4 regions of the Serratia sp. NPDC078593 genome follow, and region 1 is predicted to be linked to each of the others. Evidence: predicted binding sites of a transcription regulator. Region 1 holds the regulator's gene; each other region holds the start of a gene.
The links. Region 1 encodes LexA, which represses DNA repair genes until DNA is damaged. Its sites were predicted from a motif close to TNCTGTATGTACATACAGNA; they were not measured.

Region 1 (7,880 bases):
AAAACCAGCAGGATAATTCTTAAAACAACAAAAACACCGACACAACAACAAATAGCGCTAGCTCAGCCACGCTCTTTTGCCATGACAACAGATTTATTCAACCTTGGAACGTGCAAACCAACTGCCCTGTACGTTATGCCGATGCCAAATCCACCCCAGAGACAGTCCACGCAAGCTCAGGAATACCGCCAGCGCTAACCATAATCCGTGGTTACCTAACCACGGAACGGTAAACAGCGTCAGGCCATATCCTGCGGCGGCAACCGCCATGCTGTTGCGCATTTCGGCCCCCCGCGTGGCGCCGATAAACATGCCATCTAACAGATAACACCAGACACCCACCACCGGTAGCACCACCTGCCACGGCAGATAGTGGTTCGCCAAGCTGCGTAATTCGGTTAACGAGGTCAATGCAGCAACGATGTGCTGCCCAGCGAAAGCGTAAACCAAGGCAAATCCCAACGCCACCAGGCAGGCTTGCCGACACGCAGCATGCCAAACGCGCTTTAACTGGCGATCGTCACGCGCCCCATAGGCATGCCCCGAATGCGCCTCAACCGCATAAGCAAACCCATCTAATGCGTAAGCGGTAAAGGTCAGCAGATTCATCAGCACCGCATTCACCGCCACCACTTCGCTACCTAACCGCGCCGCAAAAATGGTCAGTGAGGCAAAGCACAGTTGCAGCAACAGCGAACGCAGCATAATGTCGCGATTAAGCGCCAGCAAACGGCGTAAATTGCCGCGCCAAGCGTCACGCAGCGTCGTGAGCGAAATACCGCGCATCCGCATCACCCGATAGCTGAGCCCTAAACCAAGCAACAGCGTCGCGTATTCAGCAATGGCGGTGGCCGTCGCCGCCCCCTGCACGTTCCAGCCCAATCCCATCACCAGCCAGATATCCAACACAATATTCAGCAGGTTACCGACAATTAATAAAATCACCGGCGCACGAACGTATTGCACTCCCAATAGCCAGCCGAGCAACACCATGTTCGCCAGAGCAGCGGGGGCACTTAACCAACGAATCTCAAGGAATAAACGCGCCTGCACCTGTACGTCGGGATCGCCACCGACAATGCGCAATGCTAGGTCAATCAACGGATGTCGCAACAGCACAATGGCGAAACCCGCCAACAGCGCCAGCATCAATGGCTGCATGAAGGCACGCGCTAACGCCTGCGGGTTTTTAGCCCCCAGAGCCTGCGCGGCCAGCCCGGTGGTGCTCATGCGTAAAAACAGTAACAACATGAACAAAAAACTGGTCGCCATCGCCCCTACCGCCACGCCGCCCAGATAGTTCGGGCTATCGAGGTGGCCAATCACCGCCGTATCGACCAGCCCTAATAATGGTACGGTGATGTTGGAAAAGATCATCGGCAACGCCAAACGCCATAAGGCTTTATCGGTATCGCTGGTGAAGGTGGCAAGCAGGCGCATAATCTGACAGATTCCGTCCAGACCCTTATCTTTCAAGCTTCAGGTATGTTGGCTGCGCCTTGAAATAAGAGGGTTATAATTTCGATGTAGAAATGACATCGCCCCAGACAATGCTGAGGCGATTAAACGCGGGGGCTACGGTTTAGATCCAGTCGCCGTTGCGTATCACGCCGACGGCCAGACCTTCAATCGTGAAGTTTTGCTGACGCAAATCGACCACAATCGGCTGGAACTCGCTATTTTCTGGCAGTAACTCAACCACGTTCCCGTGCTTTTTCAGACGCTTGACGGTCACTTCGTCTTCGATACGCGCCACCACGACCTGCCCATTACGCACGTCTTGGGTCTTATGCACCGCCAGCAGATCGCCGTCCAGAATGCCGATGTCGCGCATTGACATACCGTTAACCCGCAGCAGGAAATCTGCATTCGGTTTGAACAAGGAAGGATCGACCTTGTAATGGCCTTCAATGTGTTGCTGTGCCAATAACGGTTCACCGGCAGCGACACGGCCAATCAACGGTAAACCGTCTTCGTCTTCCATCAACAGACGGATCCCACGTGAAGCACCGGACACGATCTCGATCACGCCTTTGCGCGCCAGCGCTTTAAGATGTTCTTCAGCAGCATTTGGCGAGCGGAACCCCAGACGCAGTGCGATCTCAGCACGCGTTGGCGGCATGCCCGTCTGCGAAATATGATCGCGAATCAGATCATAGACCTCTTGCTGTCTGGTTGTTAATGCTTTCATTCCGCCCCCTGTTTGTTTATACAGTCTTGCTGTGAGTATATACAGGTGAACACAGATTGGGAACCGGAGAATGAATAAAAATCAGGGATTAGCGTAGCGCTTCGCAACATTAATGCCAGGCATTATGCAAGGTGCTGCCACACGACGCTCACCCACACGAACAGTGCCAGTACGATAGTCAGTGACACCGCCGCCGAGCCCATATCCTTGGCACGGCCTGAAAGCTCATGGTGCTCAGTGCCAACGCGATCGACGACCGCTTCAATCGCACTATTGAGCACTTCCACAATCATCACCAACACCACCGAACCAATCAATAAAATCCGCGCGATCGCCCCCACATCCAGCCACGCCGCCAGTAGGATTGCCAATACCGCCGCCACCAGTTCTTGGCGGAACGCCGCTTCATGTTGCCAGGCGGCGGTTAAACCTTTATATGAATAGCCAAACGCTTTGATAATGCGGGTCAAACCGGTTGCTTGATTTGCCATGTTGCACGGAGCCTTTTATAAGTGATGAGTCATCATTTTAACCGCTCTGGTTTTTTTAACACCACAGATCTGTTTCGCGGTTTCTGGTATGCTTGCGGCGCATTGCTAACAAGAGGCTTCACGTTGTTATGTCAGGTTGGCGTAAAATTTACTATAAACTATTGAATTTACCATTAAAATTATTGGTAAGAAGTAAGGTTATCCCGTCAGATCCGGTCACGGAATTAGGGTTAGATCCCTCACGTCCGATTCTGTACGTTTTACCTTATAACTCCAAGGCAGACTTACTGACGCTGCGCACTCAGTGCCTGGCGCAGGATCTGCCCGATCCCCTTATTCCGCTGGAGATCGACGGCGCCGTGCTGCCAAGCTACGTGTTTATTCACGATGGCCCACGCGTATTCCGTTACTACACGCCGAAACAAGAGTCGGTAAAGCTGTTCCACGATTATTTGGATCTGCACCGTAATAATTCCGATCTCGATATCCAGATGCTGCCAGTTTCGGTGATGTTCGGCCGTTCGCCGGGCCGCGAAGGCCATGGTACGCCGCATCTGCGCCTGCTCAACGGCGTACAGAAGTTCTTCGCCGTGCTGTGGCTAGGGCGCGACAGTTTCGTTCGCTTCTCCAATACCGTTTCTCTGCGCCACATGGCGACCGAGCACGGCACCGATAAAATTATCGCGCAGAAGCTGGCGCGCGTGGCGCGAATGCACTTTTCTCGCCAGCGTCTGGCAGCAGTTGGCCCGAGCTTGCCGGCACGGCAGGACTTGTTCAACAAGCTACTGGCGTCTAAAGCGATTGAAAAAGCGGTAGAAGATGAAGCGCGCAGCAAAAAGATTTCCCACGAAAAAGCGCAGCAAAATGCCATCGCACTGATGGAAGAGATCGCCGCGGACTTCTCTTACGAGACAGTCCGATTGTCGGATCGTGTCTTGAGCTGGACGTGGAACCGGTTGTATCAGGGGCTAAACGTCACGAATGCAGAACGTGTGCGCCAGTTGGCGCAGGACGGCCATGAAATCGTCTATGTGCCCTGCCACCGTAGCCACATGGATTATCTGTTGCTGTCTTACGTGCTGTATCATCAGGGATTGGTGCCACCGCATATTGCGGCTGGCATTAACCTCAATTTCTGGCCAGCAGGGCCGATCTTCCGCCGTTTAGGCGCGTTCTTCATTCGCCGTACCTTCAAAGGCAACAAACTTTATTCCACCGTCTTTCGCGAATACCTTGGCGAGTTGTTCACGCGCGGCTACTCGGTGGAATACTTCGTTGAAGGTGGCCGTTCGCGTACCGGGCGTTTGCTGGAGCCGAAAACCGGCACCTTGTCGATGACCATTCAAGCTATGCTCCGCGGCGGCAGCCGTCCTATCACGCTGGTGCCGATTTACATCGGTTACGAACATGTGATGGAAGTGGGTACCTATGCCAAAGAGCTGCGCGGTGCAACCAAAGAGAAAGAGAGCCTGTTGCAGATGCTGCGCGGCCTGCGCAAATTGCGCAATTTAGGCCAGGGCTATGTCAACTTTGGCGATCCGCTGCCGCTGACCTCCTACCTGAATCAGCACGTACCGCAGTGGCGCGACGCAATCGACCCGATCGAAGCACAGCGCCCAAGCTGGCTGACGCCGACGGTGAACGACCTCGCAGGTAAAATCATGGTGCGCATCAATAATGCCGCGGCGGCCAACGCCATGAACCTGTGCTCCACCGCGTTGCTAGCCTCGCGCCAACGTTCGCTCACCCGTGAGCAACTGATTGAACAGCTAGACTGCTACCTGCAACTGTTGCGCAACGTGCCTTACGCTGACGATGTCACCGTACCAAACCAAACGCCTGAAGCGTTGCTGGATCACGCGCTCAACATGAACAAGTTTGAGGTGGAGAAAGATAACATCGGCGACATCATCATTCTGCCGCGCGAACAGGCGGTGCTGATGACGTATTACCGTAACAATATCCATCACCTGTTGGTATTGCCATCGTTGATTGCCACCATCGTTATGCATCACCGCCGCGTCTCGCGCGATGAACTGCTGCGCCAAATCAGTCTGATTTATCCCATGCTGAAAGCCGAACTGTTCCTGCATTACGATAAAGAGCTGTTGCCCGACGTGCTACAAACGTTGATTGACGAGCTGGCTCGCCAGCAGTTGATCTGCAATGAAGGTGATGAACTGGTGCTTAACTCGGCGCGTATTCGTCCGCTGCAATTGCTCGCAGCCGGGGTACGTGAAACCCTGCAACGCTACGCGATCACGCTCTCAATTCTCAGCGCGAATCCAAGCATCAATCGCGGTGCGCTGGAGAAAGAAAGCCGTATTATGGCGCAGCGTCTGTCGGTGCTACACGGCATCAACGCGCCAGAATTCTTCGACAAGGCGGTGTTCTCTACCCTGGTAGCGACGCTGCGTGAAGAGGGCTATATCAATGATATCGGTGATGCGATCCGCGAGCATACGTTGCAGGTCTACACCATGCTGAGCGATTTGATTACACCAGAAATCAAACTGACGATCGAAAGCGTGAGTTTACCGGCAGAAAGCGAAGTTCCGCCTGTGGCGGCAACAACAGCGGATAGCAAAGAAGAAGCTTAATCGGCAATCTGTAACAAGGTTAACGGGCGCGGCATGCCACGCCCCTACGGATACATCGACAACGCCGCCGCCTTCATGACCTAGGATCGCCGGCATGCCGCGCCCCCTACCGTAGTGGCCGGGCATGCCCGGCCAGCCTTTACAAATGTGTTGTGGTGCACAAATAACTACCGAAATCGCTCACATCTCTGACAATATAGCGCTAACTCACTTGGGCTTTTTTAACCCCCTACATCAGAGATAGCTCAATACAATCCCGATGAACACCACCAACCCAACGTAATTATTGTGCAAGAAAGCGCGGAAACAAGCATCACGCTCACGGGTAGCAATCTGTTGTTGCTGATGAATAAACAATGCTCCGGCTAACAGCAGCGACCAATAAAATGCACCGCTCAACTGCATCAGATACCCCACCCACAACAGCAGCAAAATGGTGGCGAATTGCAACAGACCCACAATCAGCTTGTCGTAACGGCCAAACAGCACCGCCGTCGACTTCACGCCTATTTTTAGATCATCATCGCGGTCAACCATCGCATATAACGTGTCATAGGCTACCGTCCAACAAATATTAGCCAGCAGCAATAGCCAGCAACTCAGCGGCAAGGCCTCGCTAACCGCAGCATAAGCCATCGGGATACCCCAACCAAACGCCGCCCCCAATACCACCTGCGGCAGATTGCTAACCCGCTTCATAAACGGGTAGATCCAGGCCAATGCCAGCGCCGCCAGCGACAGCAAAATGGTCATGGTATTGAGCGTCAGCACCAGCGCAAACGACACCAGCACTAACACCACAAACAGAATTTTGGCTTCTTTCTCGCTGACGCGGCCGCTCGGCAATGGGCGTTGGGCAGTACGCTTTACATGGCCGTCAAAGCCACGATCGGCGAAATCATTCACCACACAACCGGCCGCACGCATCAGGAAAACCCCTAACACAAAGACCAGCAGAATCGATAACGGCGGTATGCCTTGCCCGGCCAACCATAACGCCCATAACGTCGGCCACAACAATAGCAGCGTACCGATAGGTTTATCGATGCGCATCAAATGGCAATAGGCCTGCCATTTACTTTGGCTCACGCTTCCTTCCAAGATATCTCCTCCCTCGTCATGCCGGTTCGGCGCGGTTCACCGTGTAAAGCGGCGATGCGGGTAAAAACAACTCGGTTAGCAACAGCGGTTTACCCGCCAGACGTAAGCGGGAGCGGCGCGCCCACAAATCATCTTGCTTACCAATATGAATATAATCGCGGGTCAACGCGCCGCTACTGAACAAATAGCGGCCCAGCGGCACCGTACCGAGATCGACCAACGCCTGGTCGGGGCCAGTTAGCGTTTCAAGCGGGATCACCGTTCGCCCCAGCAACCAAGGTTGATTATCCCCCAACAATACGATTTCACGCAGCCAATAGCGCGGGCTTTCCGGCAGATGTTCAGCTTCATCCCCTAACGCTGCGCGGTTGATAAAACATTCACGCTGCGGTTCAACATGAACCCGCTGACAATGACCTTCAAAACGCCGGGTCATCGAACCCAATTCCATTAACCAATCATTAACGGCGGCAGGAACTGATAAAAGTGGCTCAGTGAGCCATTCCAGCGGAGGCAAGATGGATTCGCTATGGCCAGACATTGTTCTACTCCATGCCCATCGCGCACCAAACGGATCGCAGCACGCTAGGCAATACAAACTGTTAACAGAGAGCCATTGTAACGCAGAAATCCGTCAGCGGCAGGGTGATTCGATGAGTAAACGTAGTGTGAGGTGCCCACTCAAACGAGGAAATACGGGCAGCAGCGTGGAAAACCGTGCTTTGATAAAGAACGCATCAACCAAAAAAGGTGCGCCAAGGCGCACCAATCATCGAGCCAGTATCGGCAACGTGGGGGATTACCCCTTGCCTTTCACGCTACTGATAAACGTTTCACGTGCTGTGGTGGATCCCAATTTTTCGGCTTCATTCATGAGCTTCAATGCCTTATCGATATCACCGGCTTTTACCGCTTGTTTGATGCCGTTGTTAAAGTAGCTTTCGGTATCGGTCAACATCGGTTCAGCAGGTTTAGTTGATGCAGACGCTGTAGCCGGGGCAGCCGCCCCCTCTACCACCGGCGCAGCGGCCGGTGCGGGTTGTAGCATACCGATCATGACATTGCCCGTGCCCTGTTCGGCGGAAATTTTCAGCTTCAACTGCCCGGTTGCCGCATGGCGAGCAACCGGATCAGGAATATCCGGCACCGCGTTGCCGACGCCGCGAGCATACGCCTTCGCCGGATTGGTCAACTGCGTTGTTTTAGTCAGGTCCTGTCGCGTGGTGTACACCAGCAGGTAGATTTGTTTCTGACCGAGCGCGGGCGTCAATTTCAGGGTGCCCTCCAACCGATCGGCGGACATTACCCCCGGCGGTTGATAGGTGAAGTAGCTGCTAGGATAATAGGCCGCCGGGCGCAGATGCTCATCCAACACCAATACACTGGGTGCAAAAAGAGCCTTGTCTTTGGCGAGGCTACTCAAGGTGATCTCCAGCGAGCCGCGATCGGCCGGCAAGGTATAGGCGGCTATCGCGCCCTGAATATCGCCCTGATTGA
Region 2 (7,880 bases), on a different contig from region 1:
CGGGCTGGGCTTGGTGGGGTTGATTGAGGTCAGCTTGGTGTCTCACGCCCAGCAAAATATTGATAGCTTCCATCGCATGCTGGAGGAGATTGATGCGGTAATCGATGCGTATAAAACCACTGGTGATGCGGATTATCTGTTGAAGGTGGCCGTGGCCGATTTGCCTGCGCTTAGCGATTTCATCAGCCAGACGCTGTCCAGCCATAACAGCGTGTCACACATCAAAACCGCGGTGGTGCTTAATCGCATCAAGGAAAATGGCTTATTACCGGTTAGTCGTTAAGAAAAGTTGCCACGTTAGTCAGGGTGAGCATCGCCACGCGTGAGGCGGGAATGTCACCGTCGATTGCGTCTATACCTAAGATAATTCGAGTTGCTTGTAGGCGGCAACTGACTGAGTCCTTGGGAGCATAGCCAACTATGTGACCAAGGTGAAGAAAGGCAGCCAACACCCAAGCAACTTGAAGTATGAAGGGTATATATTTGGTAGGTTAGGCTTATCTGTAGCCGAATAATAAAATCAAGGAGAACCCCCAGTGTTCCAACATGTTGATGCTTATGCTGGTGACCCGATCTTATCGCTGATGGAAACCTTCAAAAAAGATCCGCGAGCGCACAAAGTTAACCTGAGCATTGGTCTTTACTACAACGAACAGGGCATTATTCCGCAGTTGCAAGCCGTTGCTGCCGCAGAAGCACAGTTGAACAGCGTGGAACAGAGCGCATCGGTCTATCTGCCGATGGAAGGGCTGCAACCGTATCGTAGCGCTATTCAGCAATTGTTGTTCGGGGCAGAACACCCGATGTTGCAGCAGGGGCGTATCGCAACGGTACAAACCGTCGGTGGCTCCGGGGCGTTAAAAGTCGGGGCGGATTTCTTGCGCTATTACTTCCCCGACTCCCAAGTTTGGGTGAGCGATCCAACTTGGGAAAACCATATTGCTATCTTCAGCGGTGCGGGTTTTAAGGTGAATACCTATCCCTACTTCGACGGCGAGAGCCTGGGTGTGCAGTTCGCGGCAATGCTCAGCACGCTAGAACAGATGCCGGCGAAAAGTATTGTGCTGCTGCATCCGTGTTGCCATAACCCAACGGGTTCCGATCTGACGCCTGCGCAGTGGGATGAGGTGGTAAAGGTCATCGCCGAACGCGAGCTGATTGCCTTCCTCGACATCGCTTATCAGGGCTTTGGCGCCGGTATGGAGCAAGATGCTTACGCGATACGTGCTATCGCCGCTGCGGGATTGCCATGCCTGGTCAGTAACTCGTTTTCGAAAATCTTTTCACTGTATGGTGAGCGGGTGGGCGGGCTTTCCGTGGTATGTGAAAGCAGTGACGCCGCGGAGCGGGTATTGGGCCAATTAAAAGCGACGGTGCGCCGTAACTACTCCAGCCCACCCAATTTCGGTGCGCAAGTCGTGGCGAAAGTGCTGAATGATGCGCAATTGAAGCAGCAGTGGCTGGATGAAGTTGAATCGATGCGCAGCCGCATTCTCGACATGCGTCAGACATTGGTAACGGCGTTGAAAAGCGCGTTGCCGCAGCGTAATTTCGATTACCTACTCGAACAGCGTGGCATGTTTAGCTATACCGGTTTCAGCGCGGCGCAGGTTGATCGTCTGCGCGAAGAGTTTGGCGTGTATTTGATCCACAGTGGCCGCATGTGCGTGGCGGGTTTGAACCATAACAATGTGCATCAGGTTGCCGAGGCGTTTGCGGCGGTGCAGTAAATACTGTTAGGGTAAATGACGTTCAGCTTGCAGGGGGCGATAGCGATATCGCCCCTTTTTGTTGCCGGTTTGTCAGCAACGTTGCTGTAAACCGGATAAAGAATATACTCAATGGGGGGCGCTCACCTATGTGGCATCAGCAAACGCTTATCCTCAGCGCCAAAGCGCGTGGTTTTCATCTGGTCACTGAGGAAATTACCGATCGGTTAACCCACTTACATCGTCTGCAAGTCGGTCTGTTGCATCTGCTGTTGCAGCATACTTCCGCCTCGCTGACGCTTAACGAGAACTGCGATCCCACGGTGCGATCGGATATGGAACAGCATTTCTTGCGTCAAGTGCCAGAAAACGCGGCCTATCAGCATGATTACGAAGGGGCGGATGACATGCCTGCCCATATCAAATCGTCGTCGCTGGGGGTGTCATTGACGCTACCGATTAGCCATGGGCGGTTGATGCTGGGGACGTGGCAGGGGATTTGGTTGGGAGAGCACCGCATCCACGGCGGCGCGCGCCGTATTGTCGCGACTTTACAAGGGGAGTAACCCTATGAATCAGTCAGAGTTATTAGATTATTGTATGGGTAAGCCGGGCGCGGAACAGAGCGAAGAGAACCCATGGAAGGCTAGCCAAGTTAAAGTGGGCGAGATGATGTTTGCGATGGTGTTGGAGATCAATGGGCGGCCAGCGCTAGCGATTAAATCCAGCCCTGAACAGGCCGAAAGCCTGCGTGAGCAGCATCCTGAAATTGTACCGTGTGAGCATCTGAATAAAGCGCATTGGAATGCGGTATTTCTGGACGGCGCACTGCCGAACTCCCAGTTTTATACGTTGATCGATGGCTCCTATAAGCTCGCCCTAGAAGGGTTGCCGGAGCAGGTGCGTCAGGCGCTACGCGTCTAGTTTTTACCTATTCTCTCGGTTGGCACCATCGGCGTGCCCGTTGAACGGTAGAAAGCTCTGGTCGGGGGAAAAACATCTTACCCCTCATGCGGAGATATGCTGTCGGCATCAGGCGATAGCAATGCGCGGAGCGGTGAAAACGTCGCCCATTGGCTCATGTTATATTGCAGGTTTATCGCGTTTTAGCCGTAATTGAGAGCGGCTAAAAATAGCGCTGTCATGCATTTTTTACTCTTTCCTCTGATGTACTTCCGGCTTATTAATCTGTGATAATTTGAAATCGAAAAATAGGGCGGTGTTTTTAGTGTTTTTTATTGAGATTGCTCCTATTGAAAGTTTTATAATTGTTGCTCTAATAAGTCATGTTTATAGTCTAAATAACGTGGGTTGCGGAAAAATACGTTATACATTCTTTAACACAGTCTTGCATGTAATTTTGAATGTGACGAGATAGGTAAAGAAAAAAGGGAACCGTGGAGAATTCCACTAAAAGGAGACATTGCTATGAAATTACACCACTCGCTATTTTTGGCTTTGCCGTTGCTGGTTTGTTCCTCGTTGTCATTGGCATCGCCAAACTGTGCAATAAAAGAGCAAAAAATCCGAACCCAGCTCGACTATGCGACCCGTTACGGTAACGTTTATCGCATTGAAGGGCTTAATCGTGCCTTGGCCAATGTCCAAAGATATTGTTATGGCGGTTATCAATCGGGCTACAACCGATATGATTATGTGCCCAGCGGTCAGTCCGCTGGTGATTTTAATCACCAAGCGTTTATCGCAAAAAAACAACGTAAAGTGTTAAAGCGGCAGGAGAAACTGCACAAAGCGCAGATGAAAGGCAAACCGAGTAAAATTGCGAAAGAACAGCGGAAACTGGCGGAAGCAGAGTTTGAGCTAAAACAGGCACAGGCGATGTGGAAATAAAATCCGTCAGTTTATTTTAACATCGGGGTGAAGTTTTCTGTCACAACCTTTATTTAAAGGTGGCCGTTCACGCGGTCACCGAGCGTAATTTTCTTGTTTTTTATTCGGTAGAAAGAGATGTTGCGATAATAAGGCTGGAAATATTTACCTTGGTTGATAATAAATATTCAATAGGCCATCAATAACCCGCCGAAAAATAAATTAACCTGTCTGTGCGTGTTATCTGACAGCGCGACAAACATACTTTTCCTCTTTTAACGTTAACCTGCAAGGCTCATCCAACAGGGTATTGCGCTGCTTTAATCGGCAGCAATCAGAATGCCATGCCCAACGGTTGTAGAAACCGGTAGGGCATGGCACGGGCATTGCCTATTTTGCTGCTAACATGGGTTTCAGGAACCGTGCAGTATGGGATGCCTCACAGTTAGCCACGGTTTCCGGTGTGCCTGAGACCAGTATTTCACCGCCGCCGCTACCGCCTTCCGGCCCGAGATCAACAATCCAATCTGCGGTTTTAATTACATCAAGATTGTGTTCAATCACCACGATAGTGTTGCCTTGATCGCGAAGCTGATGCAGAACCGCCAGCAATTGCTGAATATCAGCGAAGTGCAGGCCGGTGGTCGGCTCATCGAGAATATACAGCGTTTGGCCGGTTCCACGCTTCGACAATTCGCGCGCCAGTTTCACCCGCTGTGCCTCACCGCCGGACAAGGTGGTCGCCGACTGGCCAAGACGAATATAGGACAAGCCCACGTCCATCAGGGTTTGCAGCTTGCGTGCTAGCGCGGGCACCGCGTCGAAGAAGTCACGTGCTTCCTCGATGGTCATCTCCAGCACCTCGTGAATGCTTTTGCCTTTGTACTTAATCTCCAGCGTTTCACGGTTATAGCGTTTGCCCTTGCACTGGTCACACGGTACGTAAATATCTGGCAGGAAGTGCATTTCGACTTTGATCACCCCATCGCCCTGGCAGGCTTCGCAGCGGCCGCCTTTCACGTTGAAGCTGAAGCGCCCTGGCGTGTAGCCGCGAGTACGCGATTCCGGTACGCCAGCGAACAGTTCGCGTACCGGGGTAAAGATACCAGTATAAGTCGCGGGGTTGGAACGCGGCGTACGGCCAATCGGGCTTTGATCGATATCGATGACTTTATCGAAGTGCTCGAGACCGTTGACTTCACGGTAAGGCGCGGGTTCAGCCAGCGTTGCGCCGTTCAACTGGTGCTGAGCAATCGGGAACAACGTATCGTTAATCAACGTCGATTTCCCGGAGCCGGACACACCGGTAATACAGGTGAATAACCCCACCGGCAACGTCAGCGTAACGTCTTTCAGGTTGTTGCCGCGTGCGCCGCTTATCTTCAACACTTTGTTGGGATCGGCCGGAACGCGCGCTGTTGGAATGGAAATTTCGCGTTTGCCGCTGAGGAATTGGCCGGTGAGCGACGCCGGTTGCGCCATGATGTCATCGACGGTGCCTTCTGCCACCACTTGGCCGCCGTGCACGCCGGCACCGGGACCGATGTCGATGACATGGTCGGCAGCACGGATTGCGTCTTCATCGTGTTCAACTACGATCACGGTATTACCGAGGTTACGCAGGTGGATCAGCGTTTCTAACAGGCGTTCGTTGTCACGCTGATGCAAACCGATCGATGGCTCATCCAGTACATACATCACGCCAACCAGCCCCGCACCAATCTGGCTCGCCAGGCGGATACGCTGTGCTTCACCGCCGGAAAGGGTGTCCGCCGAACGCGACAGCGACAGATAATTCAGCCCGACGTTGACCAAGAACTTCAGGCGATCGCCGATTTCTTTCAACACTTTTTCAGCAATTTTGGCGCGCTGGCCGCTGAGCTTGATGTTTTGGAAGAAGTCCATCGCATGGCCGATGCTCAGATCGGAAATTTCCGGCAGTGTGGTGTCTTCTACGAACACATTACGTGATTCTTCACGCAGGCGGGTACCGTGACAGGACGCGCAAGGTCGATTGCTGATGAATTTCGCCAGTTCTTCACGTACCGCGCTCGATTCAGTTTCTTTATAGCGGCGTTCCATGTTGTGCAGCACGCCTTCGAACGGATGGCGGCGAACGGTGGTATCACCGCGATCGTTAATGTATTTGAATTCGATCGATTCTTTGCCTGATCCGCTCAACACTGCCTTTTTCACCTCGGGGCTCAGGGTATTAAACGGCGCTTCCACATCGAATTGATAATGCTCTGCCAGCGAGCGCAGCATTTGGAAGTAATAGAAGTTACGGCGATCCCAACCCCGGATCGCGCCACCCGCCAGTGACAGTTCGGGATTTTGCACTACGCGATCGGGATCGAAGAACTGTTGAACGCCCAAACCGTCGCAGGTCGGGCAGGCACCGGCCGGGTTGTTAAAGGAAAACAGACGCGGCTCAAGCTCACGCATACTATAGCCACAGAGGGGACACGCGAAGTTGGCTGAAAACAACAGCTCCTCGGCTTTTTCGTCATCCATATCAGCCACTACCGCGGTGCCGCCGGAAAGCTCTAACGCCGTTTCGAACGACTCCGCCAGGCGTTGAGCCAAATCATCGCGCACCTTAAAGCGATCGACCACCACTTCGATGGTATGTTTCTTTTGCAGCTCCAACTTGGGGGGATCGGAAAGATCGCACACTTCGCCGTCGATGCGCGCCCGGATGTAGCCCTGGGTTGCCAGGTTTTCCAGCGTTTTAATGTGCTCACCTTTGCGATCTTTGATCACCGGAGCCAGCAGCATAAGACGCTTGCCTTCCGGCTGATTGAGCACGTTATCGACCATCTGACTGACGGTTTGTGCCGCCAGTGGCACGTGATGTTCTGGGCAGCGTGGCTCGCCAACGCGGGCGAACAGCAAGCGCAGGTAATCATGTATTTCCGTGATGGTGCCGACGGTGGAGCGCGGGTTGTGCGAAGTCGATTTCTGCTCGATAGAAATCGCCGGTGACAGACCTTCAATATGGTCAACGTCCGGCTTTTCCATCAGCGAAAGGAACTGGCGAGCGTAAGCGGAGAGCGATTCGACGTAGCGACGTTGCCCTTCGGCATACAGTGTATCAAAGGCCAGTGAGGACTTGCCTGAACCGGATAATCCGGTGACAACAATCAGTTTGTCGCGCGGGATAATCAGGTTGATGTTTTTGAGATTATGGGTTCGAGCACCACGAACTTCGATATTGTCCATTTACACTTCCCGTTTAGATGATACACCGTGCTTGTCTGCGTTTTTTACGGGCGATTTCATGATCAAGCGAGCAAAAAACCGGCACGGCCAGTACGAAACGCATAATTATGACACAAGTAAACCTGAATGAATATCCAGTATACCAATGCAACAAAGTCGAACGCGGAGACATTTCTGGAATACAATACGCAGTAATCATCGCGGGTGTGGTTTCGGCCTTAGCATGATAAACTTACTCGTTTATACTGTGTAAAAGTCATTCATCAGGAGAGAGCTCATGGCCAGCAGAGGCGTAAATAAAGTAATTCTGGTCGGGAATTTGGGCCAAGACCCAGAAGTCCGTTACATGCCGAATGGTGGCGCGGTTGCCAACATTACCCTGGCTACCTCCGAAAGCTGGCGCGATAAGGCGACAGGCGAGCAGAAAGAGAAAACCGAGTGGCACCGCGTTGTGCTGTTTGGCAAGCTGGCGGAAGTGGCGGGCGAATACCTGCGTAAAGGTTCCCAGGTTTACATCGAAGGTGCATTGCAGACCCGTAAATGGACCGATCAGGCTGGCGTAGAAAAGTACACCACCGAAGTGGTGGTCAACGTCGGTGGCACCATGCAAATGCTGGGTGGCCGTCAAGGCGGTGGCGCACCGGCGGGTGGTGGTCAGGCTTCCGGCGGCCAAGGCAACTGGGGTCAACCTCAGCAGCCACAGCAGGGCGCTAACCAGTTCAGCGGCGGCCAGCAGGCGCGTCCGGCGCAGAATACGGCACCCGCAGCCAGCAATAACGAACCCCCAATGGATTTCGACGACGACATTCCGTTCTAAAAATACCATAGAGCTTTATGTCAATAATCGCTTCTGAAGCCCCGCTATTCGGGGCTTTCTTTATTTTTGGAAAGGAAAAATTTGACTGGGTGCTTTTGGGATATCAATTACGCTGAAGGAATGGAAAGCATTGTTGCATGGCATGCTCATAGCCATTTAAGGCTACTTTGTGCCAGGAGCGGGCGTTAAATTGAGTTGCCGGTTCTTAACCGAAGAAAACAGGGACAGAACAAAAATAGACAGTGATAATGTCGACGACTGACTGAAAATAGCGAGGGAATACATGCTGTTTTCCCTCGCTT
Region 3 (7,880 bases), on a different contig from region 1:
ATTTGGTCTACGGCGGCAGGATGGGTAACCGGGCAGCGGGTGACGGCTGGAAATACCGTGGCCGCGGCCTCATGCAAACCACAGGGCTGAATAACTACCGTGCATGTGGTGCAGTCTTGAGGCTTGATCTGGTGGCACACCCCGAATTACTGGAAGAAGACCTGCACGGTATGCGATCTGCTGGCTGGTTTTGGCAAGCGAACAATTGTGGTCGGCATGCTGATGACGTAGTGCAATGCAGTTTTGTGATTAATCGGGGTACCAACGGCCTGGAAGATCGCAAAGCGCTTTTCCAACGCGCCAGCCAGGTGCTGCTATGAGCCAGTTAGCTTGGTGCTGGCGATTAATTAGAGAACATTGGCCGCTGCTGCTGGGTTTGTCACTTATCGCTCTTTTATTTGTCATGGTTATGACTATCGATAATCAGTGCTATGAACTCGAACAGGCTCAGCAACAGAACCGGCAGTTGTTAGCGCAGATACAAAGCCAAGAGGCGGCGATCGCTGCGTTACAACAATCTTGGGCTGATGAAATATCATTGAGTCGCCACGTGCAATAGCAATCGCCTGCTCCAGAGTGGTAACGTCAATGTTATGTCGCACAATCCGCACGGTGCATGGTTTTTCATGAAACGGATTCTCATGGCAAGCAGCTTTCGACCATTGTGAGCACACGCACAATGGTCGAAAGCTGCAGGAGTGACGGGATAACGTCACTCCGGCTTTTTTATTGGTGAATCAGATTGGGTTTTAAAATGTGTATCAGGCTTAATGACGATAGCGGCATGAGAAGGGTGGGAAAACTATCTTTCTTTATCGATCAATCAACTAGCAATCTAAGTAAATTCCGAACTTCCCTCTAATCAATATGTGCGTTTACACTGTATAAAAATACAGTATTTAAGGGCGTATGATGACGTTTTCCTACCCAACACTAGCGCCAGGCAAGTGTGAGCTGCCGTTGTATCTGGACAAAGTTCCTGCAGGGTTTCCCAGCCCGGCAAGTGACTACATTCATTCGCGCATTGATCTGAATGAGTATTGCATCAGTCATCCTAATGCGACCTATTTCCTTTATGCGACCGGCGACTCGATGCTTGAAGCGGGTATAACGGAAGGCTCAATGCTGGTGGTCGATCGCAGCCTTAGTGCGGCGCATGGCGATATCGTTATCGCCAGCATGGCGGGCGAATTTACCGTAAAGCGCCTATGCCTACATCCCCAGCCTCAATTGGAACCTATGAATCCGAAATATCAACCGATTCCGCTGCATGACAATGTAGACGGTGTAGAGATTATTGGCGTTGTCGTATCGTCAATCACGAGGCTTAAGTAATGTACGCGCTTGCTGATGTGAACAGCTTCTATGCAAGTTGTGAAACGCTTTGGCGTCCAGATCTGCGCGGGCGGCCGATTGTCGTGCTGTCAAACAATGATGGGTGCGTGGTCGCGCGAAGTCAGGAGGCCAAGTCACTCGGCGTCAAGATGGGCGAACCCTATTTCAAGGTTAAGCAACGTTTTGAGCGTGCGGGCGGCGTCGCGTTTAGCAGCAATTATGAGTTGTATGCGGATATGTCCGCACGTGTGATGACCATATTGGAAGAGATGGCGCCGCGCGTTGAAATTTATTCAATCGATGAAAGTTTTATGGATCTGAGTGGGATGGCTAACTGTATTGCGCTCGATGAGTTTGGTCGTTTCGTTCGTGCCAGAGTATTACGCGATACGGGTTTAACGGTGGGAATTGGTATTGCACAAACCAAAACGCTTGCCAAACTGGCAAATTTTGCGGCCAAGAAATGGGCGAAAACCGGTGGCGTCGTCGATCTTTCACATCAGGTACGCCAGCGTAAGCTTATGGCACGGGTGCCCGTTGCCGAGGTCTGGGGAATAGGCCGAAGGCTCGCCAAACAGCTTAACGGCATGGGCATTGAAACGGCGTTGCAGTTAGCTGACTACAGTACCGCAACGCTGCGCAAACGCGTCAGCGTTGTGCTCGAAAGAACGGTGCGCGAATTGCGTGGCGAACCTTGCTTAGAACTGGAAGCGTTCGCGCCAACCAAACAGCAGATTATTTGCAGCCGTTCTTTTGGTGAACGCATCACTGAGTATGAGCAGATGCATCAGGCTATTTGCCTGTATGCCACGCGCGCGGCTGAGAAATTGCGTGCAGAGCATCAGCATTGTCGGCACGTCAGTGCCTGGGTGAAAACCAGCTCTTTTACCGTCAACGAACCTTATTACGCGAATTCAGCCACGCTAAGGCTGAGTATTCCGACTCAAGATACTCGGGATATTATTGCTGCAGCGTTACGCTGCCTAGACGCAATTTGGCAACCCGGGCATCGTTATCAGAAAGGCGGTGTCATGTTGCAGGATTTCTTTAGTCAGGGCGTTGCCCAACTTGGGCTGTTCGATGAACCTCAGATTAGGAAGAACAGCGAACAGTTAATGACGGTGCTGGATCGTATAAATAGCGCGGGCAAGGCCACGCTGTGGTTTGCCGGGCAGGGGACACAGCAACCGTGGTCAATGAAGCGTGAACGGCTATCGCCAGCGTATACCACGCGCCTGAGTGATTTACCCCGTGCCCGAGTCTATTAAAGAAACTATTCAGATTGAAAATAGTTACCGTAATGGGAAGGCCATTAAAAAGGGGCTTTACGCCCCTTGGAGCTTGATGACGAAGTCGCCTGATAGCGCGAGATACCCGGACCTAGCGTAGCGAGGGGCGATCCGGTGGCTTACGCTACTACGACCCCATCACCACGCTTTCCCTAATAATAGGCTTTGTCAGCAGTCTGAAAGGGGTTATGCCCCGTGGCCGCAGGTATTCTTTATTTATGCAGCGTTTGAATGATGTTATAGACCGTCGTCACTCGCTCATCATTTGGGAAGTTTTTATTTGCTAACATCACGACTGCGATTTTTTGTGAGGGGATAAATACCGCATAGGTTGAGAAACCATTGGTGGACCCCGTTTTGTTATACCAGGCCTGCTGCACTGGCGGTTGTGGTGGAGTGATGGCCTTGGCGCTTACGCCATTCAGAATCACTTTCGCATCGTTGCCAGCCTGTAGCTTTTCCAGCGTGACCGGATAAGGGTAGCTTTCCCACATCATATTTTGCGTGAATTCACTCGCGTGATAGTACCCGTTATGTGTATCGTTCAGCGCTTGCTGCCAGGTGGGATCAACTTTGCCCAGTGCCATATTGGCATTCAGATAACGAATTAAATCGCCACTGCTGGATTTTAAACCATAAGATTCTGCATCAAGCGGGGCGGACGTGACGCGTACCGGCCGATCGTTCTTATCGTAGCCTTGGGCATAATCCGCCATTGCCGATGGGGGGACGTTAACGAAGCTGTGCTTCATCCCTAATCCTGCCAATAAACGTTGTTCCATTGCCTCGGCAAACGGCTGATTCAGGCTTTTAGCCGTAATCATCCCCAGCATGCCAATACCCAGATTGGAATAAATGCGGTAGCTGCCAATCGTATGCTGTGGCTGCCAACTTTTATAGTAATCCATCAGCTGAGCCGTATTGGTGACGTCATCTGGCACAAACAGCGGCAGACCAGAGGTATGTGTAGCCAGATTCTGCAACGTGACCTTGTCGAATGTACTGCCACGGAGTTCCGGCAGATAGTGGCTGGCGCTATCCGTCAGATTGATTTTACCAGCGTTTTGCGCGTAGGCGGCCAGCGTCGCGGTGAACGTTTTGCTCAATGAACCGATCTCAAACAGCGTCTGAGCGGTGATAGGCCGTTGGCTTTGTTTTGATGCGACGCCGTAGTTATAGAAATGCGCTTCACCGTCAACAGATACGGCGATAGTCATGCCAGGAACGGCGTGTTTTTGCATCAATGGCTGCACGATACGGTCGATCTCTGGATTATCGCTGGCGTGAGCGAAAGCAGGCAGCAGGGCTAAGCACAATGAAAGCAACGGGAGAGGTTTAGTTAGCATACGGGTCTCATTTTATTTTACGGGTTCGGTGCGGTTTGCAGGACGCTGCCAAAAGTTATTTTAGGGGGTGAGCTCGTGCGTAGATGTTCATCCATGATCTTGTGGCAACGTTACGCATGGTACTTTCCTGTAAACTGCGGCAGCAATTTATCGTTATTATATCTATTCTGACAATCGATAATATTTTCATGGAGCATAAAGAAAAACTTATGGCTAGAGCTTATGCGTGATTGGTTACCACTGAATGCGTTGCGGGCGTTTGAATCCTCTGCACGTCATCTCAATTTTACGCGTGCCGCCCGTGAATTGAGCGTGACCCAGGCGGCGGTCAGCCAGCAGGTTCGAATGCTTGAAGAACGGCTGGGGATTCAACTGTTCAAACGTTTGCCGCGTGGGCTGGATCTTACCGATGAAGGGCAGGCTTTATTGCCGGTACTCACTGCGTCGTTTGATCGGATCGAGTCGGTATTACAGCAGTTTGACGGCGGCTATTTTCACGAAGTATTGACCGTCTCTGCGGTAGGCACGTTTGCCGTAGGGTGGTTAATGCCGCGTTTGTGTGAGTTTCACCGAGCGCATCCGTTTATCGATCTGCGCGTGATGACCCATAATAACCTGGTTAATTTGGCGGCGGAGGGGATGGATTTTGCTATCAGTTTTGGTGATGGAGCCTGGCCGGCGACACGCAGTGTCAAACTGTTGGAGGCACCGCTGACGGTGTTGTGCTCGCCAGCGGTGGCGGCACAACTGACAACGCCAGCCGAGTTAAAGCAGCAATTGTTGATGCGAACCTATAGAAGAGACGAATGGGAATGCTGGCTGAGTGCGGCTGGCGTCACGCCTTGGCGCATCAATGGCCCCATGTTCGATTCCTCACGCCTGATGGTGGAGGGCGCTTTACAAACCGGCGGCGTCGCGCTGGCACCGGCCGCGATGTTTACCCGTGAATTACAAGAGGGCCGCCTGATGTGCCCATTTGATATTGAGGTCAATCTTGGGAGTTATTGGCTTACCAGCCTGAAATCCCGCACCATGACACCAGCGATGAAAGCATTTGAATATTGGATTCTGCAACAGGCGGGGCAGCATCACACGGTGTCGTCAACTCACGCCTAAGAGACGTAAGAGCGCCGTCACGGCGGCAGCGGCTATCAGCACTACAATCAACGGGAGTTTTCGCCAGGCCAAAAAAACACCAACGATAACGCCAATCAAGCGCGCTGCACCGGCAAAATGCTGCTCTTCAAACAGCGCCGCTATGACGGCGACGGCCAACAACAACGTCGTCGCGGCGTCGGCCAGCAGTGTTCGTGTGGTATCAGAAAACGTCATACGCTGGCCCAACAATGCGCCGCTCAGACGTAATAAATAGGTGCCGATGGCTAATACAGCGATGCCGATGATAATCAGAGTGTGTTCCATTATTGCCCTCGTTTTCTGATCAACAAACCTAACAGAGAAAATAATACCGGCAGACCGATAGGTACCCAAGGCACGGTAATCAGCGCCATTAGCGTACCGGATGCTGCCGATAACAAGGTGCGCAGATTTTTCAAAGATGAAATGATTAGTGCCAATAAGAGAGTGGGAAATACGGCATCTAGGCCGATAGCCTGCATGTCAGGAATAACGTTGCCGATGACACTGCCAATGATCACCCCCAGCGGCCAGCACAAAGCAATACCGATACCGCACAACCAATAGGCGGCTTTGCGTTTAGCGAAGGAAGATTGAGAGACGCCGAATACCACGCTTTCATCATTCATGATATGGCAGCCTAAAAAACGCACCGAACCCCGGCCAATTAAATCTTTCACCGCCATACCAAATGGCATGTGCCGTGCATTGACCAGCAGACCGGCGGTAGCAGCGGCGAGTGGGCTACCACCGCTGGCAACAATGCCGATAAACAAAAACTCAGAAGCGCCAGCCAACACCAATAATGATAATGCCAAGGGTACCCATAACGGGAAGCCATAGCCTGCCGCCAGCGAACCATAAGAAATACCGACGATACCGTCAGCCAGACAAACCAACGCGATGCTTTTTATGACATCCTTGCCCAGTACGGAAAACGATTTAAAGGCCATGTTTTTTCTCATAACGAACATAAGTTCTATTATAATGAACATAACAATGTCGTTTTACAAGACGAACGATCGTTCGTTATAAAAATATCACGGTATAAACATGACCCAACCGATCAGTATTATTTCTAACGCATTGGTACGTGAACGCCAACGTACCGGGCTTTCGCTGGCGGAAGTGGCGCGGCGTGCCGGCATCGCTAAATCCACACTATCGCAGCTTGAGGCCGGTAACGGTAACCCGAGTCTTGAAACGCTGTGGGCGCTATGCGTGGCGCTAGACATTCCTTTTGCGCGCTTGATGGAGCCGCAACAAAATAAAACGCAGATCATCCGGCGTGGGGAGGGGCCGACGGTGGTTGCTGAAATGGCTAATTATACCGCAGCGTTATTGGCGACCTGTCCTCCCGGTGCGCGCCGCGATATTTATCTACTGACGGCGCAACCGGGAGCCGACAGAATTTCTCAGCCACATTCGGTGGGGGCGGTTGAACACATCATCATCACACAGGGGCGTGCGCGAGTGGGATTGGTTGATGCTGCGGTGGATCTGAATCCCGGTGACTATATCTGCTATCCCGCCGATCAGGCGCATATCTTCAAAGCGTTGGAACCTGATACGTTGGCGGTGTTGGTGTCTGAACAGAACTAAGCGGTGTAGGCGCGGTTTTGTATACGTTTGGTTAATGATAGCGGCAATATGATTATTGACAGTAATAAATTATCGTTTTACGATAAGTTATTATTGTTTGTTAAGGATAGTATTGCTCATGGTCACCGCACCTCGGATGCTTTTACCCCTCTATGTTCGTTGTCTCTGTTTGTTGATTATGGCGATGCTGATCATGAGCACTGCGGTTGAAATGTTTGTGATACTACAAAGTTGGTTCAAACATGAGGCTTACCAAGCCATTATTGACGGTTATCGCGAGACGTATCCTGAGCTTAAGGCCTATGCGATACCGCAGCAGCGCTGGGCGATAGCCGCGACCTTGGCGCTGGATATTTTTTATTATTTACCGTATTACTGCGCGTTACTGTGCGGTGCAGGGTTGTTTTATCAGTTCTATCGCGGCAATGTCTGGCAGCGCAACAATATGCTTTTACTACAAATTATTGGTATCCTACTGATTGTCGACGTCGTGTTCCCATCGCTTGCCAGTATGCTGCAAGTCATGGTGCTCACTGCTGGCGGAAAATTGATGCTGATCGTTTATTACGGCATCAACAGTGAATCGATACGTTCGCTGATCATTGGCTGCGCTGTGCTGGTCTTTAGCCGGGTTTTTTTAGAGGCACTGCGACTGAACGAAGAACAGCTTTCTTTCGTGTGAGAATAGAGTGGCGATAATTGTAAGTCTTGATGTCATGTTGGCCAAAAGGAAGATGCGCTCAAAAGAATTGGCAGAACAGGTAGGGATTACTGAACAAAACCTCTCGTTGCTGAAAAATGGCAAAGTGAAGGGGGTGCGCTTGGAAACGTTGGATAAAATCTGTCGGATTTTACAGTGTCAACCAGGCGATCTGTTAACTTGGCAAGCGGATGACGACGCGCAGTAAAGCATTCATCTGCTAATTTGAACGGCTAATACCGTCATATTTCAAGCTGTAAATACCCAAGATAATTCGAGTTGCCTGTAGGCGGCAACTGAATGAGTCCCTGGGAGCATAGCTAACTATGTGACGAGGGTGAAGGAAGGCAGCCAACACCCAAGCAACGTGAAGTATGAAGGGGATAGGCAATTGGCTATTCGCTCACGGTGATGGCGGCGAGTAGCTTTGACAGCGTTATAACCCCCACCGTATTTATTGGCATTTTTCGT
Region 4 (7,880 bases), on a different contig from region 1:
TGGCAATCGATGGGGGTGATGAACTATGAAATGGAGTCGGCAACGTTGTTGACCATGTGTGCCAGCCAAGGGCTACGCGCTGGCATGGTTGCAGGCGTTATCGTCAACCGTACTCAACAGGAAATCCCTAACGCAGAAACCATGAAGAAAACCGAAAGCAATGCGGTACAGATTGTGGTGGAGGCGGCGCGTCGTCTGCTGTAACCCTTGCGGTAACGGGCTGTTACGCAGCCCGTTTCTCCATTCAGCCGTAATCTGTTACGGTTATAGCCATCCCATCGGTGCCCGCCTGTTGTTCTGATTACCATACTCTGTGGCTCCCGCTGGTGCTTTCACCGACAATAATCAAGAGGATGTCTATGTCTGCGCAGATCTTACTTCACCCTTCACTTGCGCCATTGGATGGCGGTATCAATTTTCGCGATCTTGGTGGTAACAGCGTCGCCGGTGGCCAACGCATCAAACGTGGCCTGCTGTTCCGTTCCGGTTCGCTTGAACGTCTGACAGAAAACGATTGTGCTTTTCTTGCCGAGGTGCCCGTTCGTTCGGTACTCGATTACCGAGATACCGATGAAGTGCAAGCCAAGCCTGACGTGTTGTGGCAGGGGGCTAATTATCATCATTTCCCGGCCAATCCGTTGAGCAACGAGGTTAATGCAAACCTGGAAAAGTTGACCAGCGAGACGTTGGCAGGCTTTGACGCACGAGCATTTATGTTGGAATTGTATCGGCGTTTGCCGTTTGGCAACGCGGCCTATCAGCAATTGGTGAGTCTGCTGACTCAGCCAGCGGAGGGTGCGATCGTGCAGCACTGCGCGGTAGGTAAAGACCGTACCGGCATCGGTTCTGCGTTGGTGCTGTTTGCGTTGGGTGCGGACGAAGCTACGGTGGTGGAGGATTATCTGCTAACGGAAACCACGTTGGCGCCATTCCGCGAACGCATGCTTGATCAACTGTCGGTACGTTTGAATACCGCCGCGTTGACGCAATTTGCCTATGTACTGAGCGCACGCGAAGAATTCTTAATGACTGCGTTCGGCTGTATTCGTGAACAATATGGCTCATTCGAGCGTTGGCTGCACGCAGAGTATGGGCTGGATGCGCGCCAGCGCGAGGCCCTACGCGCGTATTATGTCGAGTAGGGACAATTAGGCCTCTTTCCTCTTATAATTTTATGCTGCGGCGTTGTTAGCTGTGGGCAAGAGCCCCCGAGGTTTACTTGAATTAGCGACTGGGGGCTTTTTGATCGGCGATGCGCAGCGCCATCCACGTTAGGTCTTCCAACAAGAAACGACGACGTTTAGCTGGCGTTTAACCAACGTCAGTGGGCATTGCGTATCCTTGAGAAAGGACACCAGCAGTAAGGAGCTATATTTGAGCCTGAATGACGTTATCCATTGGATCAGCGATATGGTGCGACAGCACGAAGGCTGGGCCATCCCCATTATTTTCTTTTTAGCTTTTGGTGAATCACTGGCATTTCTTTCACTGTTGCTACCGGCAACGGTGATCCTGTTGGCGCTTGGCGCGCTTATTGGCGAGAGTGGCATCGCCTTCTGGCCTATTTGGGCCGCCGCCGCTGCCGGTGCGTTTTTCGGTGATTGGCTCTCTTACTGGATTGGTTATCACTATCAAGACCGCGTTGCGCACATGTGGCCGTTATCGCGTAACCCTCAGGTACTGATACGCGGCCATGCGTTTTTTGAACGCTGGGGAGTACTGGGCATTTTTTTCGGCCGGTTCTTTGGCCCACTGCGCGCCGTGGTGCCGTTGGTTGGGGGGATTTGTGCCATGCCACAGCGTTATTTCCAGTTGGCCAATTTTACCTCGGCAATGATTTGGGCGTTCGGTATTCTCGCGCCCGGCGCATTTGGTATCAAGTGGTTAACTCAGTGGTTTGGCTAGCGTGAGTCTACTTTGCGTAGCATTTCGCACTATTGCCTACCACGCTAAAATCACGCTGGACATCCATACAGTCTCACCTTAACGTGACCTACAGCGAGCGTATTACACGCTGGGAAACGATTGAGTAACGGGAGGCAGGGTGGATACCAGTTTAGTTTACGGCCTAGGTGGCGTGGTTGCGGGGATGCTGCTGGGGTGGTTGATCGCTAACCTGCGCGTTCAACAGCGCCATGCCGAGCATGAGACTGAGCTGCGGTTACTCGAGCAGTCACTGCAACAGGCGCAGCAGGACGTTGCGGCTCGTCAGGACGTGTTGCAGCGGCAGGAACAACAACTGCGGCAAAACGATATTGAGCTGCGCAATCTCCATGCCCAGTTGGCGGCAGCACAAGAAAAACTCCAGCAACTTGATCACTGGCGCCACGAATGTGGTTTGTTGAATCAGGAATTGCGCGCTCAGCGTGAAGTGAACGGTGTGCAAGAAGCAGAGCTGCGGGAAGTCACTATCCGTTTGGAAGAAACGCGGATGGCGGCGGAAGAAAAGCAGCGTCTGTTAATCAACAGCGAACAACGATTAACCACTCAGTTTGAAAATTTGGCGAACCGGATTTTTGAACACAGCGGTAGGAAGGTCGAAGAGCAAAATAAACAGAGCCTCGACCGGTTGTTATTACCGCTGCGTGAACAACTCGATGGCTTTCGTCGACAGGTGCAAGATAGTTTTGGTCAAGAGGCACGAGAACGCCATACATTGACGCACGAAATCCGTAATCTACAACAATTGAATGCCCAAATGGCGCGCGAGGCGATTAACCTTACCAAAGCGTTAAAAGGCGATAATAAAACCCAAGGAAACTGGGGTGAAGTGGTACTGAGCCGGGTGCTTGAAGCATCTGGCCTGCGGGAAGGCTACGAGTATGAAACGCAGGTCAGTGTGCGCTTGGAAAACCAGAGCCGCATGCAGCCGGATGTGATTGTACGGTTGCCGCAGGGCAAAGACGTGGTGATCGATGCCAAAATGTCGCTGGTGGCCTACGAGCGCTACTTCAATAGTGAGGATGATGTTGAACGTGAGGCTGCGCTGAATGAGCATATCGCCTCACTGCGTGGCCACATTCGCTTGTTAGGCCGTAAAGATTATCAACAGTTGCCGGGGTTACGTTCGCTCGATTACGTGCTGATGTTTATTCCGGTTGAACCGGCCTTCTTACTGGCTATCGATCGTGAACCTGAATTGATCGGCGAAGCGCTAAAGCACAATATCATGCTGGTCAGCCCGACCACGCTACTGGTGGCGCTGCGTACCATCACCAATTTATGGCGTTATGAACACCAAAGTCAGAATGCTCAACGTATTGCCGAGCGAGCGGCGCGGCTGTATGACAAAATGCGATTGTTTGTGGATGATATGTCGGCATTAGGACAAAGCTTGGATAAAGCGCAGGGCAGTTATCGACAGGCAATGAATAAACTGAGCGAAGGGCGTGGTAATCTGATTGGCCAAACCGAAGGTTTTCGGGCGTTGGGGGTCGAGGTGAAACGGCCGATTAACCCGCTACTGGCTCAGCAGGCCAGTGCGCAAGATCAAGAGGATTCACCCGCGGCTGAGGATGAAGACGTTAACGAGCAATCCGAGGGAAATAATAACGGCGACCATGCTCAAGAACCACACCACGCTTCCCAGGGGTAACCGCGCTGTGATGTGGGGTATTTCGTGGGGTTCTGGTACACTCCACAACTCAAAATTGACTGAATAGCAGGCAGGACAATGGCAGATCAATCGCAGGAAACCACCGATTTCGGTTTTCGCACCGTAGCACGTGAAGAAAAACAGGCTATGGTGGCTGACGTTTTTCATTCGGTAGCGGCGAAGTATGACGTGATGAACGACTTGATGTCGTTCGGTATTCATCGTGTCTGGAAGCGTTTTACCATTGACTGTAGCGGTGTGCGCCGTGGTCAGCGGGTACTGGATCTGGCGGGTGGTACCGGCGATCTGGCGGCCAAGTTCTCCCGAATGGTGGGTGAGCAAGGACAGGTGGTGCTGGCAGACATCAATGAGTCGATGTTGAAAATGGGTCGTGAAAAGCTGCGCGACCGCGGCATTGTCGGCAACATCAACTACGTGCAAGCCAACGCCGAAGCGCTGCCATTCCCAGATAACTACTTCGACTGCATTACCATTTCGTTCGGGTTGCGCAACGTGACCGACAAAGATAAGGCGCTGCGTTCGATGTTCCGCGTGTTGAAGCCGGGCGGTCGTTTATTGGTGCTGGAGTTCTCCAAACCGTTGTTAGCACCACTGAGCAAAGCTTATGACGCTTATTCTTTCCACGTCTTGCCAAAAATCGGTGAGTTAGTGGTGAAAGATCCAGACAGCTATCGTTATCTGGCCGAGTCGATTCGTATGCATCCCGATCAGGAAACGTTGAAAGGCATGATGCAAGACGCAGGTTTTGACAATGTCAGCTATTTCAATCTGACCGGCGGTATTGTTGCTTTGCACCGTGGTTTCAAGTTCTGATATGGACATGCCAATGCTGTTTACCCCGTTGCTAACCGGTGTGCTGGAAACCTCACTTAATAGCTTGTTGTTTCGCGATCGCAGTATGAAGGCGGCGCGCCAGCGTTTAGCAGGCAAAGTGTTACGCATCGAACTGCAAGAGTTTGCCTCTCCGCTGGTGCTGATTTTCAGTGAGCAACGGGTGGATGTGCTTGGACAATCGGAAGATAGCGCTGACTGTACGGTTCAGACGCGTATTCCCGTGCTGTTAAAATTACGCGATCGCCAGCAATTATCACCATTGATGCGCAACGGCGAGTTGATTGTCGATGGCGATATTCAGGTGGTTCAGCAATTGGTGGGGTTACTCGACCTTGCTGAATGGGATCCTGCCGAATGGTTGGCGCCGTATGTCGGTGATATTGCTGCGCAGGGCATTACCCAGGTGCTGGCTAAAGGTGGCGGCCTGTTGAAAGCGGGGCTACAACGTCAGCAGCAGTATGTGGCAGAAACCCTGACCGAAGAGTGGCGCGTGGCACCAGGGCCACTGGAAGTCGTGTGGTTCAATGAAGAAGTGGATGCCGTGGCTCGTAGCGTCGACTCCCTGTTAGCCCGTCTGGAAAAGTTGGAGGGTAATCGATGACCCCTAGCGAACTACGCCGCCTGTATTTGATCGTTCGCGTTTTTCTCAGCTACGGCTTGGATGAACTGATCCCTAAAATGCGGCTGACGCTACCGTTACGTTTTGGTCGTCGTTTGCTGTTTTGGATACCGAACCGCCATAAAGATAAACTGCTGGGCGAGCGTCTGCGGCTGGCGTTGCAAGAACTGGGGCCGGTGTGGATCAAATTTGGTCAGATGATGTCGACGCGCCGCGATCTGTTCCCGCCGAATATCGCCGATCAGCTGACGCTACTGCAAGACCGTGTCGCGCCGTTTGATGGCGCGTTGGCGCGTAAGCATATAGAACTGGCGATGGGCGGCCCGCTGGAGCAATGGTTTGATGATTTTGATCAGCAGGCATTGGCCTCTGCCTCTATTGCTCAGGTGCATACCGCGCGTCTGAAAAGCAATGGTCAGGAAGTGGTGTTAAAAGTTATCCGCCCGGATATTGGGCCGATTATCAAAGCCGACGTGCGTCTGATATACCGTTTAGCGGGCTGGGTTCCGAAATTACTGCCAGACGGGCGGCGTTTGCGTCCGCGCGAAGTGGTGCGAGAGTATGAGAAAACGCTGCTGGATGAACTGAACCTGTTGCGTGAAGCGGCGAATGCCATTCAGTTGCGCCGCAACTTTGAAGGCAGCCCAATGCTGTACGTGCCGGAAGTCTATTCTGACTACTGTCGCGAAAGCGTGCTGGTGATGGAACGCATCTACGGTATTCCGGTTTCCGATATACCGACGCTGGAAAAGCAGGGAACCAACATGAAATTGTTGGCGGAGCGTGGCGTACAGGTGTTCTTTACCCAGGTATTTCGTGACAGCTTCTTCCATGCCGATATGCATCCCGGCAATATTTTTGTCAGCTACGATCACCCGGAAGATCCCTGCTATATCGGCATCGATTGCGGCATTGTCGGGTCTTTGAACAAAGACGATAAGCGCTATCTGGCGGAAAACTTTATCGCTTTTTTCAACCGCGACTACCGAAAAGTTGCCGAGCTGCATGTCGATTCAGGTTGGGTACCGCGTGATACCAACGTAGAAGATTTCGAGTTTGCTATTCGCACCGTATGTGAGCCTATTTTTGAGAAGCCACTGGCAGAAATATCCTTTGGCAACGTGCTGCTGAACCTGTTTAACACGGCGCGCCGATTCAATATGGAAGTTCAGCCGCAACTGGTGTTATTACAAAAGACCTTGTTGTATGTTGAAGGCTTGGGCAGGCAGCTCTATCCGCAATTGGATTTGTGGACGACGGCGAAACCGTTCCTTGAAAGCTGGCTGCACGATCAGGTCGGCATACCCGCAGTGATTCGCGCGCTGAAAGAAAAAGCGCCGTTTTGGGCGGAGAAACTGCCTGAATTACCTGAACTATTTTATGATAGTTTGCAGCAACACAAATTACTGCAACAAAGTGTTGATAAGCTGACCCATCAAATGCAAGCACAGCGTGTCCGTCAGGGCCAATCACGGTATTTATTCGGCGTTGGCGCTACACTGTTAGTAAGTGGTGCGGTGTTGCTGCTGGGCGGAATCGACGTCCTGCCTGCCAGGCTGATGGCTGGCGGTGTCGTCGCTTGGATCGTCGGCTGGAAGCACGCGAGCTGAATGAAATCCTTCTGACTTTGCGTTGTCAGCGTGGCTGTGCAATGAGAAAGACTGATAGGGACTCGTAACCGGGTTAAATATTGCCGTATAATGCGGCAGATTTGAAATAACCCCTGTAATGTAGAGGTAATTGGAATGGGCGGTATTAGTATTTGGCAATTGTTGATCATCGCAGTGATCGTGGTGCTGTTGTTTGGTACCAATAAACTCCGTACCTTGGGGTCCGATCTCGGTGCATCAATCAAAGGCTTCAAAAAAGCGATTGGCGATGAAAACACACCGCCAGCAAACACCACAGAAAAAAACAGCCATGATGCTGACTTTGCGGCAAAGCCTATCACCGATAAGCAGCCGGAAACGAAAACTGAAGAGTCGAAGAACAAAGAGCAGGTATAAACCGTGTTTGACATTGGGTTTAGTGAACTGCTGCTGGTACTGGTCATTGGTCTGGTCGTGTTAGGGCCAGAACGCTTACCGGTCGCGGTAAGAACCGTTACGGGCTGGATTCGTGCTCTGCGCTCTCTGGCCGCGTCAGTACAAAACGAGCTTTCTCAAGAGTTGAAACTGCAGGAATTGCAGGAAAGCTTGAAAAAAGCGGAACAAGCCGGGTTGCAAAATTTGACACCTGAGCTGAAAGCCTCCATGGACGAATTGAAAGATGCGGCAGAGTCACTTAAGCGTTCGTATACCAGCGATGACGATGACTCAGCCCGTACGATCCATAACCCGACCGTCACCGATCCCGAAGCGGAACATGATGGTGTCACGCCAGCAGCGGCCTTGACGCACGCCAGTGCGCCAGAAGCCACGCCGAAGGTTGCAGAATCATTGGCGGCTGAGCCAACGCCAACGGTTTCTGAGCGAACGTTATCGGAGATTAAGGCGAACCGCGAATCTGTTGTGGATAACATCCCAGCGTCTCACCAACCTAATGGCGATCGTTAAAACATGGCTGTTGAAGATACCCAACCGCTTATCAGTCATCTGATAGAACTGCGTAAGCGTCTGCTGAACTCGATTATCAGCGTCCTTGTGATTTTTATTGCATTGGTTTTTTTTGCCAATGATATTTACCAACTGGTTTCTGCTCCGTTAATCAAACAACTGCCGGCTGGGGCCAGCATGATCGCTACTGACGTGGCGTCACCGTTCTTTACCCCTATCAAGCTGACAATGATTGTTTCGGTGTTTGTTTCCGCGC

Region 2: uvrA (excinuclease ABC subunit UvrA) is a predicted target of LexA. The motif match lies at 6,882-6,901, and genes of this name have one in related genera.
Region 3: umuD (translesion error-prone DNA polymerase V autoproteolytic subunit) is a predicted target of LexA. The motif match lies at 879-898, and genes of this name have one in related genera.
Region 4: rmuC (DNA recombination protein RmuC) is a predicted target of LexA. The motif match lies at 1,959-1,978, and genes of this name have one in related genera.

The regions. Positions count from the first base shown of each region.
Region 1 covers NZ_JBNNGK010000022.1:5,091-12,970, forward strand. The annotation lists gene dinF (MATE family efflux transporter DinF) at 94-1,440, opposite strand; gene lexA (transcriptional repressor LexA) at 1,583-2,191, opposite strand; gene ACQKDS_RS18175 (diacylglycerol kinase) at 2,314-2,682, opposite strand; gene plsB (glycerol-3-phosphate 1-O-acyltransferase PlsB) at 2,811-5,282, shown strand; gene ubiA (4-hydroxybenzoate octaprenyltransferase) at 5,517-6,383, opposite strand; gene ubiC (chorismate lyase) at 6,400-6,924, opposite strand; gene malM (maltose operon protein MalM) at 7,183-7,880, opposite strand, start outside.
Region 2 covers NZ_JBNNGK010000017.1:66,725-74,604, reverse strand. The annotation lists gene ACQKDS_RS16800 (Lrp/AsnC family transcriptional regulator) at 1-283, shown strand, start outside; gene ACQKDS_RS16795 (amino acid aminotransferase) at 537-1,730, shown strand; gene ACQKDS_RS16790 (secondary thiamine-phosphate synthase enzyme YjbQ) at 1,859-2,275, shown strand; gene ACQKDS_RS16785 (MmcQ/YjbR family DNA-binding protein) at 2,280-2,633, shown strand; gene ACQKDS_RS16780 (DUF1090 domain-containing protein) at 3,138-3,560, shown strand; gene uvrA (excinuclease ABC subunit UvrA) at 3,930-6,761, opposite strand; gene ssb1 (single-stranded DNA-binding protein SSB1) at 7,039-7,578, shown strand.
Region 3 covers NZ_JBNNGK010000018.1:62,799-70,678, reverse strand. The annotation lists gene ACQKDS_RS17190 (glycoside hydrolase family 19 protein) at 1-320, shown strand, start outside; gene ACQKDS_RS17185 (hypothetical protein) at 317-559, shown strand; gene umuD (translesion error-prone DNA polymerase V autoproteolytic subunit) at 913-1,335, shown strand; gene umuC (translesion error-prone DNA polymerase V subunit UmuC) at 1,335-2,603, shown strand; gene ampC (class C beta-lactamase) at 2,837-3,970, opposite strand; gene ACQKDS_RS17165 (LysR substrate-binding domain-containing protein) at 4,193-5,086, shown strand; gene ACQKDS_RS17160 (AzlD domain-containing protein) at 5,072-5,392, opposite strand; gene ACQKDS_RS17155 (AzlC family ABC transporter permease) at 5,392-6,060, opposite strand; gene ACQKDS_RS17150 (helix-turn-helix domain-containing protein) at 6,161-6,709, shown strand; gene ACQKDS_RS17145 (DUF2975 domain-containing protein) at 6,828-7,391, shown strand; gene ACQKDS_RS17140 (helix-turn-helix domain-containing protein) at 7,399-7,617, shown strand.
Region 4 covers NZ_JBNNGK010000004.1:329,553-337,432, forward strand. The annotation lists gene udp (uridine phosphorylase) at 1-204, shown strand, start outside; gene ACQKDS_RS07205 (tyrosine-protein phosphatase) at 360-1,142, shown strand; gene ACQKDS_RS07210 (DedA family protein) at 1,375-1,905, shown strand; gene rmuC (DNA recombination protein RmuC) at 2,045-3,595, shown strand; gene ubiE (bifunctional demethylmenaquinone methyltransferase/2-methoxy-6-polyprenyl-1,4-benzoquinol methylase UbiE) at 3,674-4,429, shown strand; gene ubiJ (ubiquinone biosynthesis protein UbiJ) at 4,443-5,051, shown strand; gene ubiB (ubiquinone biosynthesis regulatory protein kinase UbiB) at 5,048-6,679, shown strand; gene tatA (Sec-independent protein translocase subunit TatA) at 6,815-7,075, shown strand; gene tatB (Sec-independent protein translocase protein TatB) at 7,079-7,624, shown strand; gene tatC (Sec-independent protein translocase subunit TatC) at 7,628-7,880, shown strand, end outside.